DNA from 3 places in the Bradyrhizobium sp. 154 genome. Region 2 is predicted to be linked to each of the others. Evidence: predicted binding sites of a transcription regulator. Region 2 holds the regulator's gene; each other region holds the start of a gene.
What was found. Region 2 encodes LexA, which represses DNA repair genes until DNA is damaged. Its sites were predicted from a motif close to TGTTCNNNNTGTGTTCNG; they were not measured.

Region 1: the regulator LexA is predicted to act here: its motif matches at 2,535-2,552, upstream of IVA92_RS14520 (YifB family Mg chelatase-like AAA ATPase).
Region 3: the regulator LexA is predicted to act here: its motif matches at 3,786-3,803, upstream of IVA92_RS35300 (single-stranded DNA-binding protein).

What each region holds. Positions count from the first base shown of each region.
Region 1 is NZ_JADPKG010000053.1:142,556-149,438, reverse strand. Features, by position in the region: gene IVA92_RS14530 (ATP-binding protein) at 1-151, opposite strand, end outside; gene IVA92_RS14525 (hypothetical protein) at 362-829, opposite strand; gene IVA92_RS14520 (YifB family Mg chelatase-like AAA ATPase) at 938-2,476, opposite strand; gene IVA92_RS14515 (PilZ domain-containing protein) at 2,704-2,949, shown strand; gene IVA92_RS14510 (tetratricopeptide repeat protein) at 3,030-3,803, shown strand; gene IVA92_RS14505 (AAA family ATPase) at 3,884-5,173, opposite strand; gene IVA92_RS14500 (CpaD family pilus assembly protein) at 5,170-5,904, opposite strand; gene IVA92_RS14495 (type II and III secretion system protein family protein) at 5,962-6,883, opposite strand, start outside.
Region 2 is NZ_JADPKG010000118.1:56,316-63,198, reverse strand. Features, by position in the region: gene IVA92_RS32555 (HAD-IA family hydrolase) at 1-45, shown strand, start outside; gene IVA92_RS32550 (hypothetical protein) at 207-413, shown strand; gene glp (gephyrin-like molybdotransferase Glp) at 635-1,846, shown strand; gene lexA (transcriptional repressor LexA) at 2,024-2,725, shown strand; gene IVA92_RS32535 (hypothetical protein) at 3,264-3,698, shown strand; gene IVA92_RS32530 (ComEC/Rec2 family competence protein) at 3,837-6,116, opposite strand; gene IVA92_RS32525 (DUF2171 domain-containing protein) at 6,212-6,445, opposite strand; gene IVA92_RS32520 (SgcJ/EcaC family oxidoreductase) at 6,535-6,883, opposite strand, start outside.
Region 3 is NZ_JADPKG010000123.1:282,951-289,833, forward strand. Features, by position in the region: gene gyrA (DNA gyrase subunit A) at 58-2,787, opposite strand; gene IVA92_RS35870 (hypothetical protein) at 2,882-3,004, opposite strand; gene IVA92_RS35300 (single-stranded DNA-binding protein) at 3,144-3,632, opposite strand; gene IVA92_RS35305 (outer membrane beta-barrel protein) at 4,082-4,864, shown strand; gene IVA92_RS35310 (outer membrane protein) at 5,097-5,765, shown strand; gene uvrA (excinuclease ABC subunit UvrA) at 6,052-6,883, shown strand, end outside.

The DNA of each region.
Region 1 (6,883 bases), on a different contig from region 2:
CGGAATTCTCGGACCGGCTGCCGGAGACGAAGCCATAGGCGGCGCCGAACGTCGCCGAGAAGATCATGAAGGAGCGGAGCGCGAAGGCGATACGGGGATGCTGTCGCCTGAAGCGGCGCATGCGCACCTTGATCCGGAACGTCCGACCCATCGCCACCGACCCTTGTCCGAAACCCCGTGCCCGCCGTGTGCGACGATGTCGCGTCGACCTTGCGAACAGCTTGAGGCTTTGGCGCCGCCTCCAAACAGGGTTGACGAGGTGTTAACGCTTCAGAGCATGATCCGCAAAAGTGTGCAGCGATTTTCCAAAAAGGTCATGCGCAAACAAGAAGCTAAAGCGCGATCGTGATCTCACCGCGGTTTAGAGTGAGGCGGCCTGCAGGCGGCCATGGCCGCCGCGGGCGCCGACGATCAGCGCCGCGGCCTCGCGCTGCGAGAACGTCTTCGAGCGCACATAGATGCGGTAATCGGCCGGCCCTTCGGTGGAGAGATAGATTACCTGGCCGCCGTCGACGGGCTGCGCGGCGATTGAGACCAGGCGTGTCCACGGATTGCCCTGGCAGGATTCCGATTCCGAGCCGAGGCCGTCGTCGACCACCGCGAAGTCCGCAGCGTCCGCATTGTCGGTGACCTGGACCCGTACCGTGGCCTGCGCGGGATCATCGGTGAAGGCGACATGCACGCCGGCGGTCCAGAACAGGGAGGTGAGCTCGACCGAGGACTCGCCCAGGGCAATGCAGGGATGCGAGACCGATCCGATCTCGCCGCGGGCGAACACCGCCGCCGCCAACAGGGGAACAACCGAGGCCAGGATCTTGAAACGCAACATGACACTCTACTCGCCCGCCCCTCGGGAACTCGAGTTGGAAACACATGGGGCTTATGGTTTGCAGAGCGTAAAGGAAACTCGTTACCGCCGGGTTGATGCGCGTGTGCTTCACGCCATCTGCCGCACATCCTCCGCGAGTGCGCGGTAGGATAGCGCTTCGGCGAGGTGCAGCCGGCCGATCTTGTCCGCGTTGTCGAGATCGGCCAGTGTGCGCGCGACCCGCAGCACGCGGTGATAGCCGCGCGCCGACAGCCGCATGGTCTCCGCCGCGTCCCGCAATAGCTTGGCGCCTTGCGCATCCGGTTTTGCGATCTCTTCGAGGACCGAGGCCGGCGCCTCGGCATTGGTACGGACGTTCGGCAGGCCGGCATCCGCATAACGCGCAAGCTGGATGTCGCGTGCCGCCGCCACGCGCGCGGCGACTTCGGCGGAGCCTTCCGCCGGCGGCGGCAGAATCAAATCGGCCGCGGTCACCGCCGGCACCTCGATGCGCAGATCGATGCGATCCATCAACGGACCGGAGATGCGCGCCTGGTAGTCGCCGGTGCAGCGGTCGATGCGGCCGCGCTTGCAGGCATAGCCCGGCTCGAACGCGTTGCCGCAGCGGCACGGATTCATCGCGGCCACCAGCATGAAGCGGGCAGGGTAGGTGACGCGATGATTGGCGCGCGACACCGCGACCTCGCCGTTCTCCAGGGGCTGGCGCAGCGAATCCAGCACGCGCGGATCGAACTCCGGCAGCTCGTCGAGGAACAGCACACCCTGATGCGCCAGCGAGATCTCGCCGGGTTTGGCGCGCACGCCGCCACCGGTGAGCGCGGCCATGCTGGCGGAATGATGCGGCGAGCGGAACGGCCGCCGCGCGGTCAGCGCGCCGCCCTCGATCTCGCCGGCGACGGACGCGATCATCGAGACTTCGAGCAGTTCGCCGGGCGACAGCGGCGGCAGGATCGAGGGCAGGCGCGCCGCCAGCATCGATTTGCCGGCGCCGGGCGCGCCGATCATCAGCAGGTGATGTCCGCCCGCGGCTGCGATCTCCAGCGCCCGCTTGGCGCTCTCCTGGCCCTTGATATCGCGCAGGTCGAGGGACGAGGCGGCGGCCTCATGCACCTTCGGTGAGGGCCGCGACAGCACCTGCGTGCCCTTGAAATGGTTGGCGATCTGAATGAGTGATTGTGCGGCCATGATCTGGATGTCCGGGCTCGCCCAGGCCGCCTCCGAGCCGCAGGCTGCCGGGCAGATCAGGCCCTCCTCGCGCGCATTGGCGCCGATCGCGGCGGGCAGGACACCTGCGACCGGCGCGATCGATCCGTCGAGGCCGAGCTCGCCGAGAACTGTGAAGCCGGTCAGTGCATCGGGCGGGATCGCGCCGATCGCCGCCATCAGCCCGAGCGCGATCGGCAGGTCGTAATGGCTGCCCTCCTTGGGCAGGTCGGCCGGGGCCAGATTGACGATGATCCGCCGCGCCGGCAGCGCCAGCCCCGAGGCGATCAGAGCCGAACGGACCCGCTCGCGTGCCTCCGACACCGCCTTGTCCGGCAGGCCGACGATGGCGAAGGCCGGCAGCCCCGGGGCGACCTGCACCTGCACGTCGACCGCACGGGCCTCAATCCCCTCAAAGGCGACGGTAGAAACCCGCTGAACCATGCTCGAACCAGCCTGCCCTTTCGCGCAATTAGGGGTAGCAGAGCCTAGCGCCTTTCGCAAGAACAATACGGGAACATGCCCTAGGACCGAGAAAATCCTACCCGATCGTAAACGTGAAGCGGACACTACACCTCGAATGCGAGCGGCTCTCCTCAGCACATTCCAACGAATGTCCGCTACTCCTACCCTTGCGGGATGGGCCGTGGTCTAACGGGTGAAGAATTCAAATGCTTGCAAATCGCCGGAGAAGCGAACGTCGGGTATGCAGCCGGCTCGCCAAAATCCACTTTGGCGCGGGCTCGCTGCCGCGCGACTGCACGATCACGGATATCTCGGATGGCGGCGTGAAAGTGGTGGCGGAATTCCTGGAAGTGCCGCCGCAATTCACCATCATCTTCGCGCCCGATTATTCCCGCCAATGCCGCCTGCGCTGGCGCATCGGCTGCGAGTTCGGCGCGGAGTTCGTCGATTAGGCCTTAATGGCCGCGCCTCCTTAACGGGGCTTTAGCGTTAATGGGTAAGCATCTCTGATCAGTCGCCGAGTGATCAGAGTATGTCCAAGCGTCCGTCTCCCGCCTCTCCTTCGGCGAAATTCCTGCTTCCCGCGTTGATGGTGCTTGTCCTCGCCGGCTGCCAGACCAATGGCATCGAGGATGTCACCGGCGCGCTCGGCGTTAGATCTGAAGCCAGTGTGAAGGCCGACGCCAAGCCGGACATGGACACCTTGCGCGAACGCTATCGCGCCAAGCCCGGTGATCCCGGCGTTGTGCTCGCCTATGGCAAGGCGCTGCGCGAGAGCGGCCAGCGGGCGCAGGCGGTCGCGGTGATGGAGCAGGCCGTGCTCGGCCATCCCAGCAACAAGGCATTGCTCGCCGGCTATGGCCGCGCGCTCGCCGACAACGGCAATTTCCAGCAGGCCTTCGACGTCCTCGGCCGAGCGCATACGCCCGAGGATCCGGACTGGCGCATCCTGTCGGCGCAAGGCGCGGCGCTCGATCAGCTCGGCCGCAATGAGGAGGCGCAGCAATATTATGCGACCGCCTTGAAGATCGTGCCCGACGAGCCGCAGGTTTTGTCCAATCTCGGCCTGTCTTACATGCTCCAGAATAATCTGCCGCGGGCGGAGGAAACGATGCGCCGCGCGCATGAGCGCAATCCCGCCGATTCCCGCGTGCGCGCCAATCTCGCGCTGGTGCTGGGGCTGGAAGGAAAGCAAGCCGAGGCCGAGGCCATCGTGAAGGCCGACCTGCCGCCGGACCAGGCGGCGGCAAAGGTCACGGCGCTGCGGCAATTGCTGGCGAAGAAGCAGCAGCGGGCGGACAAATAGCTCGCGCCGTTTGGATTCTCGTTTTTGGCGCGCTTTCTTGACGCGAACCGGGATCCGTCGCTCGAAAACGCTTGCCGCCCCTACGACGCCTTGCGATGCGGGGCGGATCCGCGGCCCGACCTGCCCTTCAGCTTCTTCAGCAGCGGGCCGAGCAGCGAGCGCTTCGGCTTCTTCACCTCGCCGCGGCCGGCGAGGCGGTTGGCCATGTTCTGGAACAGAAGGGTGGTGCGGTGGCTCTTGGAGACCTCCGCGATCATCTGGCCGTTGTTGGCGGCGGTCGAGAACAGCTTCGAATCGAACGGGATCACCGCGAGCGGCTGGCTCTCCATGGTCTTGGCGAAAGCTTTGACCTCGATCTCCGCGCGCTTGTGCATGCCGACCTGGTTGAGACAATACAGCGGCGGCCGGTCGTTCGGGCGCGCCGCCTTGAGCACGCTCAGCATGTTCTTGGTGTTGCGCAAATTGGCGAGATCGGGCTCGGCCACGATCACGATGTCGTCGGCGTTGACCAGCGCCCGCCGCGTCCAGCCCGACCATTGGTGGGGTACGTCGAGCACGATGCAGGGCGTGGTCATGCGCAGCGTGTCGAACACCGCATCAAAAGCTTCGGCGCCGAAATCGTAGACGCGGTCGAGCGTCGCGGGGGCGGCCAGCAGGCTGAGGCGCTCGGTGCATTTGGCAAGCAGGCGCTCCATCAGCGCCGTGTCCGGCCGGTCCTGCGATAGCACCGCGTTGGCGATGCCCTGCAGCGGATCCTGATTGTAGTCGAGGCTCGCAGTACCGAAGGCGAGGTCGAGATCGATCACGACGGAATCGAGCGCGAGGTCGCGGGCGATGGTCCAGGCCACATTGTGCGCGACGGTGGACGCGCCGACGCCGCCCTTGGCGCCGACCACCGCGATGACGCGGCCGGTGATGATGGCTTCGGATGCCGAGAACAGGCTACAGATCGAGCGGACGACGTCGAGGGTTTCGACTGGCCCGACCACGTAGTCGTTGACGCCGCGGCGGACCAGCTCGCGATAGGGCGCGGTGTCGTTGGGATTGCCGATCACCACGACGCGGGTGCCGGGGTCGCAGACGCCGGCGAGGTCGTCGAGCCCCTCCAGGATGTCACGCGTGCCGTCGGATTCGATCACGATCACGTTCGGCGTCGGCATCGTTTCATAGACTTCGATTGCCGCAGCGAGACCACCGTCCCTGGCAGTGAGATGCGCCTTGGCGAGCCGCCGATCCTCCCCCGCCGCGGTCACCGCGGCGAGCGTCTGCTCGGTCTCGCAAAAAGCCTGCACCGAGATGCGAGGAACCGGTGCAATGTGTTCGTCGGGGTGCCGCGGATCGTCCGCTTCTTCGTCGTGGATGCCAGTCATTTGCCGGTGTCGCTGAGTTTGGCCTTGTCGGCCTCGGGATAGGAGGTCGCGGTCGTCGAGCCCTTGCGATAGCGGTCGAAGGCGATGTCGCGCCGTGCGGTGTAGGCGGGCGTCTCGGCGCGCGGCTGCTCGAGGTCGGCCGGATTGTCGATCATGGCCGCGAGGTTGCGCTGGCTGGCGCAGCCCAGATTGAAATACGGCCGGTTCTCATTGTAGCCGGGGTCGAGGATGTTCGGACCAACGTCTTCCGGCCACAACCCGCAGGGTCCGGCCACTGCGCTGAGTTTGGAATAGCTCAGCCGGATCGTCGGCAGGAGGCCGGGGTCTTCGGGACGATAGGGATGCTGGAGGATGGCGCGCGAGGGCACGTCGCCGGATGCGAGCACGGAACGGATTTCTCGATAAGTCGCCGCCGCGGCACGCGAATTCGCGGTGTCGACGGGCACGTCGACGACGACGGAGCCGGTGCCTTCGCGCATCCAGTCCCGGGCAATGCCTGCGACATCCGCGTGCTGCGCGGCCGAGAGGCCGCCGCGCGCCTTGCCGACGAAGATCACGATCGAGCGCCTACCCTCCTGCACCGCGATCGGGTGGCGCTGGCGATAGTCGGTCGGCACTGTCTGAGTGACGATTTCACCGGTGGTGTTGCACGCGCCCAGCATGACGGACAGCCCCGTCAGCACCAGCGCGACGCTCAAAGGGCGGCGTCGGTCGGCTATCGTCCTCGTCATCGCTTGATTCCCCTCTTGCCCCGTTTCTGCTCCGGTCCCCAGGCCGTCCGCTCGTCGTCAATCGATGATGAAGCCGAAATCGCCGGGCGTGCCGTTGATGGGATCGACGCGGCGCGTGATGCCATAAAGGCGGTTCATGCGGCCGAGCAGCGCCGTCTGCGCGTCGGAGGCCGGCGCGAAACCGTCGTCGGGCCGCGACAATTCCTTCTGGGCGACGGCGCGCACCACATAGGGCGTCACGATCACCATCAACTCGGTTTCGTTGTTGACGAAGTCCTGGCTGCGGAACAGCGCGCCGATGATCGGCACCTGGTCGACGCCGGGCAGGCCGTTGATCGCCTGCTTGGTCTGCTGCTGGATCAGGCCGGCCATCGCCATCGAGCCGCCGGAGGGAATTTCCAGTGTCGTTTCGGCTCGGCGGGTCTGAACCGAGGGGATGGTGATCGAGTTGCTCGAGGTCGAGGACACCGCCTGCGTCAGTGTGATCGCGTTCGTATTCGACAGCTCCGAGACCTCGGTCATGACGCGCAGGCTGATGCGGCCTTCGCTGAGCACGACCGGCGTGAAGTTCAGGGAGATGCCGAACTTCTTGTAGGTGACCTGGGTGGTACAGACGTGGGTGACCGGATCGCAGGAATAGCCGGCCGGAATCGGGAATTCGCCGCCGGCGATGAAGGTGGCGGATTCGCCCGAGATCGCGGTCAGGCTCGGCTCGGCGAGCGTACGCATGACGCCGGCGCTTTCCATCGCACGCATCGTGGCGCTGACGGTGGCGACGCCCTTGGCGAGACCGGCGACTCCAAGTCCGTTGCTCGCGACGATCGGTCCGCCAGACACCGAGAACGGGTTGGAATTGTTGAAATTCACCACCGCGGTGCCGGCGTTCAGGCTGGCGCTGAGATCCACGCCCAGCTGCTTGACGATATCGCGGCGCACTTCGCCGACCACGACCTTGAGCATCACCTGGTCGCGGCCGCGA
Region 2 (6,883 bases):
TCGCCCGGTGATGTCGGCAACGCCTTGCTAGCGTTGGGAATTTGACCACCGATGCCGAACAGGATCGGGGTCGGGTTTCGGGCACCCAAATCCGCTCGGGTATGGAACCAATTCACTTTGTACATTTTTGTACAGAGTTCCGGGAACGGAATACCTCCCTCCGGACTCTATGAGTCCGTTGGGACGTCTACATCGGACTTATTCTCGTGCTGGGCAAAGCCTACCTCACAAAGCAAGCCTCCTTGCTGCTCGAATTCGCCAAGACAACTTCGGATTCGCGCCTCTCCGCCAAGCTGATCAGCAAGGCCGCCGACCTAAAGTCGCAGGCCGATCCGCTGCCGGACAAGGATCAAAGCCCCAAAGCTCCGGACGTGACATCCAGCGTCAGTTCGGGCGAACAGACGCAGAGTTGATCCGATGCCGGCCGTGGCGCTCATCCTTCTCGTCCTCGCCATGGCTATCCTCGTACCGGTCTGTCTCGCCTTCCGGATCATGCCGTGACCGGTCTGAGCACGATTCTTCATGACGGAGATCACGCAGGATAAATCATCCTGTCGGCGCCTTTGCCTCGCGCCTGCACTCGGCTAGAACTTTCGCCGCCCATTGCCGATATGCTCAGCAGGAGTTTCCGCCCTTGGCCCTGATGCCGGTTTCTGACGCGCTTGCCGCGGTGCTGGCGGGTGCGGAGCCGCTGCCTGAAGCGATGGTTTCCCTCAACGAGGCCTATCATCGCGTGCTCGCACGCGATGTCCCGGCGCTGCGCACACAGCCGCCGGAAGCAATGTCGGCGATGGACGGCTACGCGGTGCGCGCGAGCGATGCAACAAAGCTCGATAGTACGCTCACCTTGATTGGCGAAGTGGCGGCGGGTCGTCCGTTCGCGGGAACGCTGGGCCCCGGCGAAGCCGTGCGGATCTTCACCGGCGGCGTCATTCCCAACGGTGCCGACGCGGTCGTGATCCAGGAGGACACGGTTGCGGACGGCAAGCGCATCACGATCAAGGAAGCCGCGATTGCCGGCCGCCACATCCGCCCCGCGGGCGTCGACTTCTCCGAAGGAGACGTGCTCCTGCGCAAGGGAACCCGTCTCACCGAGCGCGATCTCGCGCTCGCCGCCGCCATGAATCATCCGCAGCTTGCCGTCTGCCGCCGTCCGAAGGTCGCGATCCTCGCCACCGGCGACGAGCTGGTCATGCCGGGAACCACACCCGCTCACGGCCAGATCGTCTATTCCAACGGCTATGCCCTGCACGCGCTCGCCCGCAGCGAGGGGGCCGATACCATCGACCTCGGCATTGCCGCCGATACGCTGGAGGCCACCACTGCCGGCATCCGCCGCGCCCGCGAGAGCGGCGCCGAGATCCTGGTCACGAGCGGCGGCGCGTCGGTCGGCGACCATGATCTGGTCCAGCAGGCGTTGAGGGACGAAGGCATCGCGATGGCGTTCTGGAAGATCGCGATGCGCCCGGGCAAGCCGATGATGCATGGGCGGCTCGGCGCGATGCGCGTGATCGGCCTGCCGGGCAATCCTGTGTCATCCTACGTGTGCGCCTTCCTGTTCCTGGTGCCGCTGATTCGCGCCTTGTCGGGACGATCCATGATTCATCACCGACAAGAACGCGCCGTGCTCGGCCGCGATGTGGATGCAAACGATATGCGCGCGGACTATCTGCGCGCACATCTGGAGACGCGCGACGATGGCACGTTGGTGGCCCTTCCCGTCAAACACCAGGATTCCTCGCTGCTTGCGAATCTCGCTGCAGCACAGGCACTTCTCGTCCGCGCACCGTTCGCTCCGAAGGCAGAAGCCGGCTCGCCTTGCGAGGTCCTGCGCCTGCCCGTCTGAACGCATCCACCACACGCGTTCCGCGAACTTTGTCCCGTTCACGGTAAATTAAGCAGTTGCGGAACACATATCGAACATATAGTGTCCGTTCATGATTTGTTTCGAGCATGTAGCGGTTCACCGCTCCAATTTAGCGTCTCGGAATCGAACGACATCAACCGGGGGACTTTGGTCGAGATGTTAACGCGCAAACAATACGAGCTTCTGCGGTTCATCAGCGAACGTCTGAAGGAAAGTGGCGTGCCGCCCTCCTTCGACGAGATGAAGGATGCGCTCGACCTGCGCTCGAAATCGGGCATCCATCGCCTGATCACCGCGCTCGAGGAGCGCGGCTTCATCCGCCGCCTGCCCAACCGCGCCCGCGCCATCGAGGTGATCAAGCTGCCCGAGCTCCAGGCCGCCGCCGGCAGCCGCCGCGGCTTCACGCCGAGCGTCATCGAGGGCAATCTCGGCAAGGTGCGCGCGAGCTCCAGTTCTTCCGCGGACGAAGGCGAGCGTCCCGTTGCGGTGCCCGTGATGGGTCGCATCGCGGCCGGCACGCCGATCGAAGCGTTGCAGACCCGCAGTCACACCATTAGCGTGCCGCCCGACATGCTCGGCTCGGGCGAACACTACGCACTCGAAGTGCGCGGCGATTCGATGGTCGAAGCCGGCATTCTCGATGGCGACATGGCGCTGATCCAGCGTAACGAGAGCGCCGATACCGGCGACATCGTGGTGGCCCTGATCGACGACGAGGAAGCGACGCTCAAGCGCTTTCGTCGCCGGGGGGCGTCGATCGCGCTCGAGCCCGCCAATGCCGCCTACGAGGTGCGCATCCTGCCGCCGAACCGGGTGAAGATTCAGGGCAAGCTGATCGGGCTGTACCGCAAGTACTGAGACGGGCCAGCGGTCATTCGATACCAATGATTCCGATTGGAGCGGACGATGGTCCGCTCCAGCTGGATAGTCTTTTGGTCTTGCGCAGATTATCCGGCCCCTCTCTCCGGCGCTCCATCCTCGGCATGCGGCTCCAAGCACGCATCGCTTGTGAAGAGATCGTGCGCAGGATCGCTTTAAGCGCCTTCGCAGCGTGCTCGCGCAAGCATTCGCAACTCAATTGCAGCACCATGCACGCAATCTGCGCACGTAGGGAGCGAGCTATTCCGCAACGCCTAAACTCCCATCAACCGACAGCCACGGCGAAGCTGGCCACATTCCCCCTCTCGGCGCCCGCAGGCCACGGGCGCTCGCATCCGCCGAATGCACTGAAGCGAGCTTTGTTCCTATGACTTCGGGAAAGATAATGTGATCGTGTCCGGCAACGCCAGCCGCAGATTTGCCCACAACCGAGCAGAGCGTTACGTGCTTCCACTCTGATAGAGGCTTGCGCCTCCGAAGGAGGCGCGGGTTGCTATCTTCGAATGAGGAGCACCCGATGTGTGACTACAGCCTGCATGCCGTTGCATCTCGCCCCGCCGAAGTCGGCGAGACGATCGTGTCGACAACGTTCCGCGGCACCTCAACGCGCGGCTTTGCTTCCGCGGCCGATCCGACCGTGGCCGTCTGCCTGCTGCCGGGAACGGAGCTCGCCTTCGCCGACAACGTCCGTTACGATAATCGCTGGATCTGGACGCGCACCATCAACTCCCGCGTCGGCAAGTTCGGCAAGATCGATCCGCACATACCCGACCGCCATCATGACGCGATCGAATTCCCCGACGGCAAATACGTGCTGGTGACGCAGCTCGTCGAAGGCCAGCGCGCAACCGTGCTGCAATTGCCGGTGACGCAGCCGGTCAGCGAGCGCGAGCACAAGCCGCAGATCGTTGCCGATAGCCGGTCGACGATCACGCGCCTGCCGATTGGCTGAGCCGTCCCCGCCCGCGGGGTCGGGCCAGGATTGAAATGCCATCGCCGGCCGAGGCCGGCGAGATGGTATAATTTGTGTGCTGCGGAGTCCGGTCGGACCCGGACCTACTCTTCGCATTTGTTTTTAATCGTCCGGCCCCTAATCGTCGACCTGCAAGTCGGTCTCCGCCGGCGTTGCATCCCGGTTGCGGGCCGCGGCCGTCCTCGGCACAAGGCTCCCATCGAAATCACCCTCGCCGGCGCCGGCCGGCAACCAGGGACGGCTTGTGCCTCTTGCTCTCACCGCCTGTATCGCAAAGCCGTCACCACGCTGCGTCAACGCCAGCGCGCCCTGGCTGGTGAGACGCTGCCGGTCGACCACCATCGCCGCGCAATCGGGCGGCGCGGGGCGCGTCGTGACCACCAGCGCGGCGCGACTGCAATCCTCAGCCAGCGCATCGATGCGCAGTGAAAGCGCGACCAGCCGACCGTCGGCAAGCGGCGTCACACAGCCGGACTCGTCGCACGACACGCCGTCAGCCAGCGAGCTACTCCCGGCATCGCGCGGATCGGCGTCGGCAGCTAACCACTCTTTGAGCAGAAAGCCATCCTTGCTCGCCCGGATCACATGCAACTGCCCGTCCCTGCCCCGCACCGCGACGCTGGCGCCGTCCCCGGCAATCAGGATGTCGGGCTGCCGCACCGACAGGCCCCACGCGATGGCGGCCAGCAGCACCAAGGCGCCAGACCAGCGCAAGGGCGTGCGCAACAGGCCCATCAAGATGATCCCGAGGCTTGCCGCGATCAGCGGCGCGGTGCCGAAGGCAGGGATCCGGCCGACTGCACCCGGCAGTGCCGCCACCCAGCGCGACACCGCGACCATCCAGTCGATGCCGATCCCCATCAGCCACCAGAACACGCTGTCAAGCCCAAAGGGAGCCGCGAGCAGTCCCAACAGGCCAGCCGGCATCACCAGTGCCGAGACCACCGGCATCGCGCCGAGATTGGCGAGCACGCCGAACGGGGTGACGCGATGGAAGTGGAAGGCGGCATAGGGCGTGGTCGCAAGTCCTGCGATCAGCGAGGCCAGGAATAGCATCGCGATCTCGCGGCCGCCCCACAGCGCGATACGGGCCGTCGCGGAATGATCGGGCGAGGCAAACAGGTTCGGCATGCCGATCTGCACCAGCGCCACGAGCCCGAGCGTTGCGGCGAAGGACATTTGAAAGCTCGGATGCACCAGCGCTTCCGGCGCGACCGCGAGCACGATCAGTGCCGCCACGGCCAGCGTGCGGAAGGTGATAGCGCGGCGATCGACCATGACCGCGATCAGCACCACCGCCGTCATGAAGAACGAGCGTTGCGTGGCGACCTCCGCGCCTGACAGCAGCAGGTAGAACGCAGCCGCCACCAGCGCGGCGGCCGCTGACCATTTCTTGATGGCAAATCCCGCCGCCAGCCCCGGGATCAAGGCCAGCAGGGCGCGCACCGCGAAAAACACGACACCGGCGACGACCGCCATGTGATAGCCGGAGATCGACAGCACATGGCCAAGCCCCGAGATGAACATGGCGTCGTTGACGGGCGTGGTGATGGCATCGCGCCGTCCGGTGAGCAGCGCGGTCGCGATCGCACGGTTGTCGCCCTCGAGCGTCGCACGGATGCGTGCGTCGATCGCATCACGCAAGCCCTGCGTGAAGGCTGCGTAGCGCAGCCGCAAGCCGCCGGTCTCCTGCGGGGCTGCCACCGTAATCGCGCCCATTGCAAAACCGGAGGCGCCGATGCCTTGAAAGAACATGTCGCGGGAGAAATCGTAGCTACCCGGGCGCACGGGAGAGATCGGCGGCATCAAGCGCGCCTTCAGCTGCACGAAACTGCCGACCTGCGGTGCCATCCCCTTGCGCACCGAGAGGCGGACGCGCTCGAGCCTGACGTCGCTGCGCTGCGCCTCCATGGCGGTGACGCGCAGCACGAAGCGATCCGTGCGCTCGCGGATGTCGCGGGTCTCGACGTAGCCCGACAGCGATACCGAATAGAGTGGCTTGGCCAGCACCGTATGGGCGATGCGCGCGGTCTTCCAGGTCGCCATGGCAAAGCCAGCCGCGACAGCCGCGATCATGATCGCGGGCGCGAACAGCCGACTCCGCCGCAGCAGGACGGCGCCGAGCATGAGCGCGATGGCCGACGCGGCAACGACCCACAGCACCGGCTCGTGATCGGCAGCGAAATAGAGCGCGATGCCGCCGCCGAAGGCGACCGGCACCCAGGGCAACAGCCGACCGGCGCCGGCCTCGGCACGCGCCCATTCGCGCGCCGTCTCGACGATCGCGGGCCAGGCGCCAAAGCCCGCCGGCGCAAAGCCGCCAGCGGGCGCGGCGCGGCCAACCGGCCACGTTCCGGCAACTCCCTGGGAGCGCACTGGCCGGCCAGGCTCCGCCATTCCCTGCACCTTACGATACGCGATAGGTGCAGAGGCTACCGGAACGTGCGGCTGTGCGAATAGCGGTACGGATCAGGAACGAACTTGGACGTCCCCTACTTTTCCTCTTCCATGGTCACGGCGACCGAGGCCTTGGCCGAGAGGCGGACCTTGTTGCCTTCGACGTCGGCAACGAGACCCTTATCGATGAAATGATGGTGGCCCTTGTGGCGGCCCTCGCCGCTGTCCTTCTTGGTCAGCTTGATGCGGTTGCCCTCAACGCGATCGACGGTGCCGATATGGACGCCATCGGCGCCGATGATTTCCATATGTTCTGCGATGTTCTGCATGGATGGACCCTCGTTTGGATTCACCCCAACGTCAGAGGCGCGCGTTCGTTTCCCACGCGAAAATGACGATGCCGTGTGCCGCCCGCTCGTCAGATCAGCGGTTCCTTCGACGAGGCATGGTGGTTGACGATCTTCCACGCGCCGTCCTCGCGGATGATGACCCAGCTCACCTTGACGACGAGATCAGGACGCTCGCCGGCGAGGTCGAACGAGACGGTTGCCGCCATGTTGATCATGTCAGGACCTGCCTGCGCGGCATGCACCTCGGAAAACGTCGCACTCGGCTTGCGCCATCGCGGCAGGCCGTTGAAATAGTCCGCAACGCCGTCCCTGCCCCGATAGAGTTTCGGGTTGGAGCCGAAGAAGAATGCGTTGCTCGCATAGAGCGAGGACAGCGCGGCGGCGTCGAGCGTCGCGAAGCCGGCGCACCATTTCGCG
Region 3 (6,883 bases), on a different contig from region 2:
GGATTGTGCCTTTGGCCGGCGCTTGGCACCGACTTCCTGCTCCATCTGCGCTACACGTTACTCCCCATTCGCGCCGTTGCTCTCCGCCTCTTCCGTGATGTGCTCGACCGAGACGACGTGCTCGTCCTCGGCGGTGTCGAACACGATCACGCCCTGGGTCGAGCGGCCGGCGATACGGATGCCTTCGACCGGGCAGCGGATCAGTTGGCCCTTGTCGGTGACCAGCATGATCTGATCGGCATCCTCCACGGGGAAGGACGCAACCAAGTTGCCGTTGCGGTTGTTGACGCTCATGGCGACGATGCCTTTGCCGCCGCGTCCCGTGGTGCGGTACTCGTAGGACGAGGTGCGCTTGCCATAGCCATTGACGGAGACGGTGAGCACGACCTGCTCCTGCGCCGACATCTCGGCGTAACGCTCCTGGGCAAGCTGGAAGCTGCCGGAGGTCTCCTCGGCCTCTCCGTCCGCGGCGGTCTCCTCAGTCGCGGCTTCGCCGGCGACCGCACGGCGCATCTTCAGGTACGCCGAGCGCTCGTCCGATGTGGTCTCGACATGGCGCAGGATCGCCAGCGAAATCACCTTGTCGCCCTCACCAAGCGCAATACCGCGCACGCCCATCGAGGTGCGCCCGGTGAACACGCGCACATCGGTGACGGGAAAACGGATGCACTGGCCGCCAGCGGCGGTCAGCAGCACGTCGTCGCGCTCAGTGCAGATCTGCACGTCGACGATCGCCTCGTTGTCGTCGAGCTTCATGGCGATGATGCCGGAGCGGCGGACATCGACGAAGTCGGACAGCTTGTTGCGCCGCACGTTGCCGCCTGTGGTGGCGAACATCACGTCGAGATTGCCCCAGGTCGATTCATCCTCGGGCAGCGGCATAATGGTGGTGATGCGCTCGCCCTGCTCCAATGGCAGGATGTTGATCAGCGCCTTGCCGCGCGCGTTCGGCGCAGCCATCGGCAGGCGCCAGACCTTTTCCTTGTAGACCTGGCCGCGTGAGGAGAAGAACAGCACCGGCGTGTGCGTAGAGGCGACGAACAGGCGGCTGACGAAATCCTCGTCGCGGGTCTGCATGCCGGCACGGCCCTTGCCGCCGCGGCGCTGCGCCCGGTAGGCCGACAGCGGCACGCGCTTGACGTAGCCGGCGTGGGAGACGGTGACGACCATGTCCTCGCGCTGGATCAGGTCCTCGTCCTCGACCTCGCCTTCCTGCTCCATGATCACGGTGCGGCGCGGCGTGGCGAACTCGGCCTTCACCTCGGCGAGCTCGGTCCTGATGATGTCGAGGATACGGGCGCGCGAGCGCAGGATCTCGAGATAGTCGCCGATCTCGCCGGCGAGTTTTGACAGCTCGTCGCCGATCTCGTCGCGGCCAAGCGCAGTGAGCCGCGCCAGACGCAATTCCAGAATGGCCTTGGCCTGATCCAGCGACAGGCGGATGGTGCCGTCCTCGTTGATGCGGTGGCGCGGATCGTCGATCAGCGTAATGATGTCCTCGACGTCGCGCGCCGGCCAGTCCCGCGTCATCAGGGTGTCGCGCGCAGCCGCTGGCGTCGGCGAGGTGCGGATCACCTTGATGATCTCGTCGATGTTGGCGACCGCGATGGCGAGGCCGACCTGCTCATGCGCGCGCTCGCGCGCCTTGCGCAGCTTGTACTTGGTCCGGCGCGTGACGACCTGCTCCCGGAAGCCGACGAAGATCGTCAGCATGTCCTTCAGGTTCATCGTCTGCGGACGGCCGGAATCGAGCGCGACGGCGTTGACGCCGAAGCTGGTCTGGAGCGGCGTGAACTTGTAGAGCTGATTCAGCACCACGTCGGGCATGGCATCACGCTTGAGCTCGACGACGACGCGGTAGCCATCGCGGTCGGACTCGTCGCGCAGGTCGGAGATGCCCTCGATCTTCTTTTCCTTGTAGAGCTCGGCGATGCGCTCGACCATCGTCGCCTTATTCACCTGATACGGGATCTCGGTGATGACGATCGCCTCGCGCTCCTTCCGGATCGTCTCGAAGGCGACCTTGCCACGCATCACGATGGAGCCACGGCCGAGATGGTAGGCGCTGCGGATGCCCTGGCGGCCGAGAATGATGCCGCCGGTCGGAAAGTCCGGGCCCGGGATGATGTTGTTGAGCTCGTCGATGGTCAGCGAAGGATTGTCGATCAACGCTAGGCAGGCGTCGATGACCTCGCCGAGATTGTGCGGCGGAATGTTGGTGGCCATGCCGACGGCGATGCCGCCGGCGCCGTTGACCAGCAGGTTAGGGAACCGTGCCGGCAGAACCACCGGTTCTTTGCTCGAGCCGTCGTAATTGTCCTGAAAGTCGACGGTCTCGTTGTCGATGTCGTCGAGCAGCTTCAGCGCGATCTTGGTTAGGCGCGACTCGGTGTAGCGCATCGCCGCTGGCGGATCGCCGTCGACCGAGCCGAAATTGCCCTGCCCGTCCACCAGCAATTCGCGCATCGAAAAAGGCTGCGCCATGCGCACCAGCGCGTCGTAGATCGCCTGGTCACCATGCGGATGGTATTGGCCCATGACGTCGCCGACGATACCGGCCGACTTCTTGTGCTTCTTGTCCGGCGTATAGCCTTCCTCGTTCATCGAGAACAGGATGCGGCGATGCACCGGCTTCAGGCCGTCGCGCGCGTCGGGCAGCGCGCGCGACACGATCACGCTCATGGCGTAATCGAGGTAGGACTTCTTCATCTCGTCGAGGATGGAGACGGGGCGAATGTCCGAGGGTTGCGCCGGCTGGTTGCCGGGCTTGTTATCGTCGTCAGCCAAGGGGAAATCCGGTGAGGTTTTATCTGGGAATCATATAGCGCATCGGGGCCGCGATAACTACCCTCGCGAAGGTCAGGGCAAGCGATTTTTCCGCCTATTTTTCCAACAACTTAAGCCCTTCAGAGCCCTGCTCCCGAGAGGCGCGAAATCGGCCTTCCGAAATGGCCTCCATCGCCTGAAGATCGCGCTGCGAGTGCCCTTTCAGAATATTTGCCATGGCGCAATCCAAGCTCACGTCAAACATGAAGCGGGCCCGGAAAATCCGAGCCCACCCCGCCGATGAACAGGAATTGCTGACACGACACACCAGGCGGAGCCCGATCGGGCAATGCGCCTCGGCCGCGTGATCCGTGTTCTCAGAACGGGATATCGTCGTCCATGTCGCTGTTGCGGGCACCGCCAGCGGCAACGGGACGGCGAGGCGCGCTGCTTACGGGACCGGACGAGCCGAAGTCGCCGCTGGGTTCGTCGCTGAAGCTGCCACTGCCTCCGCCGCGACCGTCGAGCATCGTCAGGGTCGAGTTGAAGCCCTGGAGCACGACTTCGGTCGAGTACTTCTCGACGCCGCTCTGGTCGGTCCATTTGCGGGTCTGGAGCGCGCCCTCGATGTAAACCTTGGCGCCCTTCTTCAGGTACTGCTCGGCGACCTTGCACAGCCCTTCATTGAAGATCACGACGCGATGCCATTCGGTCTTTTCCTTGCGCTCGCCGGTGTTCTTGTCGCGCCAGGTCTCAGAGGTGGCGATGCTCAAATTGGCAATCGGTCGCCCGTCCTGGGTGCGGCGGATTTCGGGATCCTTGCCGAGATTTCCAACCAGAATGACCTTGTTGACGCTTCCCGCCATCGCCGCTCTCCACTCCAATGCCACTGAATTTCAAAGGCCGAGTCCGCTCTGTGCGTTCCTCCGCCGCCCGTTGAGGCGACCCTATACGCTTGCGGGCGCCGCTCAGCCCATCACCCCTCGGGTTATCCCCACATATAGCACCGCCATTGGCTTCGTTCCAGATTTGTTCTTTGTGACAATCCGAGGCGGACATCGGGCCCTTCGAGCCGCGATGGTGGTGATGAAGGCAGCCGCTCGATGGAACTTTTTTGGGTTCCCGCGAAAGGCGGAAACCGCTTAACATTCATCAAGTTGCGCTTGGCTCAATCGGTCCGCGAGTGTGGCATTTCGGAGACGGACTTTGCCGGTTTCGTAGGCTAGGGTTGCCTCGGAATTAGTTCATATGGGCGTCCTGCCTTAATTAGCCGCTTCGGGGAGTTCGAGAAGCGGTCGAAACTGGGGAGACTGCAATGAATAAGATTCTGTTTAGTGCAATCGGTGCAATGGCGCTGGGCCTCTCGGCTCCCGCAAGCGCGGCAGATCTCGCTGCGCGCCCATACACCAAGGCTCCGGCTCCTGCCGTTGCCGCGATCTACGACTGGAGCGGCTTCTACATCGGTATCAACGGCGGCGGTGGTTCGAGCCACAAGTGCTGGGATTTCGTGACGCCTGTTACCGGCACTCTGGTTGGCGAAGGCTGCCACAACGCGACGGGCGGCACGGTCGGTGGCCAGATTGGCTATCGCTGGCAGTCGACCAATTGGGTGTTCGGCTTCGAGGGCCAGGGCAACTGGGCTGACTTTTCCGGCGACAACGTGAGCACCCTGTTCCCTGGCACCGCTTTGGTCACCGGTGATCGTAACCGCTCTCGCATCGACAGTTTTGGCCTGATCACTGGCCAGGTCGGCTATGCCTGGAACAATGTGCTGTTCTATGTGAAGGGCGGCGCCGCTGTGGTCGGGGACAAGTACGACGTCTATGCCGCCGCAGGCACTCCGGGCGCTGGCACGCTGCTGGCATCGGCACGTGAAACCCGCTGGGGTGGTACGGTGGGGGCCGGTCTGGAATTCGGATTCGCACCAAACTGGTCGGTCGGCGTCGAATACGACCACATTTTCCTCGGCCACCGCACGATCGGCTTTACCACGCCGGCGGGCGTTGTGTTCGGGAGCGACCGAATTGGCCAAGATGTCGACATCGGTCTCGTCCGGCTGAATTACCGCTTTGGCGGCCCGCTGGTCGCGAGGTACTGATCGCTCTGATTTCGTTCAAGGATTAAAGGCCGGCCTCGTGCCGGCCTTTTTCGTTTTATCCAAAGCGGACGGTCGGATAAGTCAGTGATCGAGACGTTTTGTAACTGTTGTGGCTTTTCGGAGACACAACTTGCGGCTTTAGTGGTGTAAGCACGGCATTAGTTGGGCCGTTGAGTCCGCTGCCTTCGGCATGGAAGGCGACAACAGAAACTGGGACTGGGATTAGTTGAAAATGAAAAAGGTTTTGTTGGCTTCGGCCTGTTTGTTCGCTCTCGCTGCTCCGGCTTCAGCCGCTGACCTCGCAGCGCGCCCCTATACCAAGGCCCCGATCGCTCCGGCCGCTGTCTACAACTGGACCGGCTTCTACCTCGGCGTCGTCGGCGGCGGCGCTTGGGAAAACGCGTCCGACCCGCGGATGCAGGGTGGCTTCGTCGGTGGCACCGCCGGCTACAACTGGCAGACCGGCAACGTCGTGTTCGGCATCGAGGCGGATGGCGCCTGGGCTGACGTGAGCGCTTCGGCGACCGCTCTTGGCATCACTGTCGCCTCCAAGACCGATGCGCTCGGCACCGTGCGCGGCCGAATCGGCTGGGCCGTCAACAACGTCCTGTTCTACGGCACCGGCGGCTACGCCTGGATCGACAACAAGATCACCGTCAGCGCCCTCGGCGTGAGCGTCTCCGACAGCAAGTGGCATTCCGGCTGGACCGTCGGTGCGGGCGTCGAAGCTTTCTTCGCTCCGCAGTGGTCGGTCAAGGGCGAGTACCTCTATCGCAGCCTCGGCAGCGAGAACTACTTCTCTAACCTTGGCGCTCCGCTGGCCTCCGGCACGATCAACTTCCACACCGTGCAGGTCGGCGTGAACTATCACTTCGGGGGCCCGGTGGTCGCCAAGTACTGAGCTGAGTACTGATCACTATCGACGTCACATCGTCACGAAAGGCCGGCCTCGCGCCGGCCTTTTTGTTTTACGGGTCGTTCCGCGCAGTTCCGCTCGCGCCTGCTGCTGCCAGATGCCGCCAGCCCGCCAACAATCCGTTGACGATTCGCACGTGCCACTGGAAATCCGCTCGCGTTCTTCCTACGTTCGCTGACATACCCATCGGCGCCGATCCCGGTTCCGGGCGAAGCGCGCCTTTTACATTGGCGCGATCGCGCGTCTTTGGGATTCCTTGAGGACCAGCGGGATGGACGAAGTGATCAAGGCCAAGCGCCAACAACAGAACGCGGGCTCAAGCCTGCGCGCGATTACGATCCGTGGCGCGCGCGAGCACAACCTCAAGAACATCGACGTCGAGATTCCCCGCGACAAGCTGGTGGTGTTCACGGGGCTGTCGGGCTCCGGCAAATCCTCACTCGCCTTCGACACCATCTACGCCGAAGGCCAGCGCCGCTACGTCGAATCGCTGTCGGCCTATGCGCGCCAATTCCTCGAGATGATGCAGAAGCCCGACGTCGATCAGATCGACGGGCTATCGCCGGCGATCTCGATCGAGCAGAAGACGACCTCGAAGAATCCGCGCTCCACGGTCGGCACCGTCACTGAGATCTACGACTACATGCGCCTGCTCTGGGCGCGGGTCGGCGTGCCCTATTCGCCGGCCACCGGCCTGCCGATCGAGAGCCAGACCGTCTCGCAGATGGTCGACCGCGTGCTGGCGTTGCCGGAAGGCACGCGCCTCTATCTGCTCGCTCCGGTCGTGCGCGGCCGCAAGGGCGAGTACCGCAAAGAGCTCGCCGAATGGCTCAAGAAGGGTTTTCAGCGCGTCAAGATCGACGGCACCTTCTACGAGCTGGCGGAGGCGCCGACGCTCGACAAGAAATTCCCGCACGACATCGACGTCGTGGTCGACCGGATCGTGGTGCGCGCCGACATCGGCCAGCGCCTCGCCGAGAGCTTTGAGACCGCGCTGAAGCTCGCCGAAGGCCTTGCCGTCGTCGAATTCGCCGACGCGCCGGCGGCCGCACCCGCGGAAGAGAAAAAAAAGACCGCGAAGATCCACGACAAGAGCGGGCCCG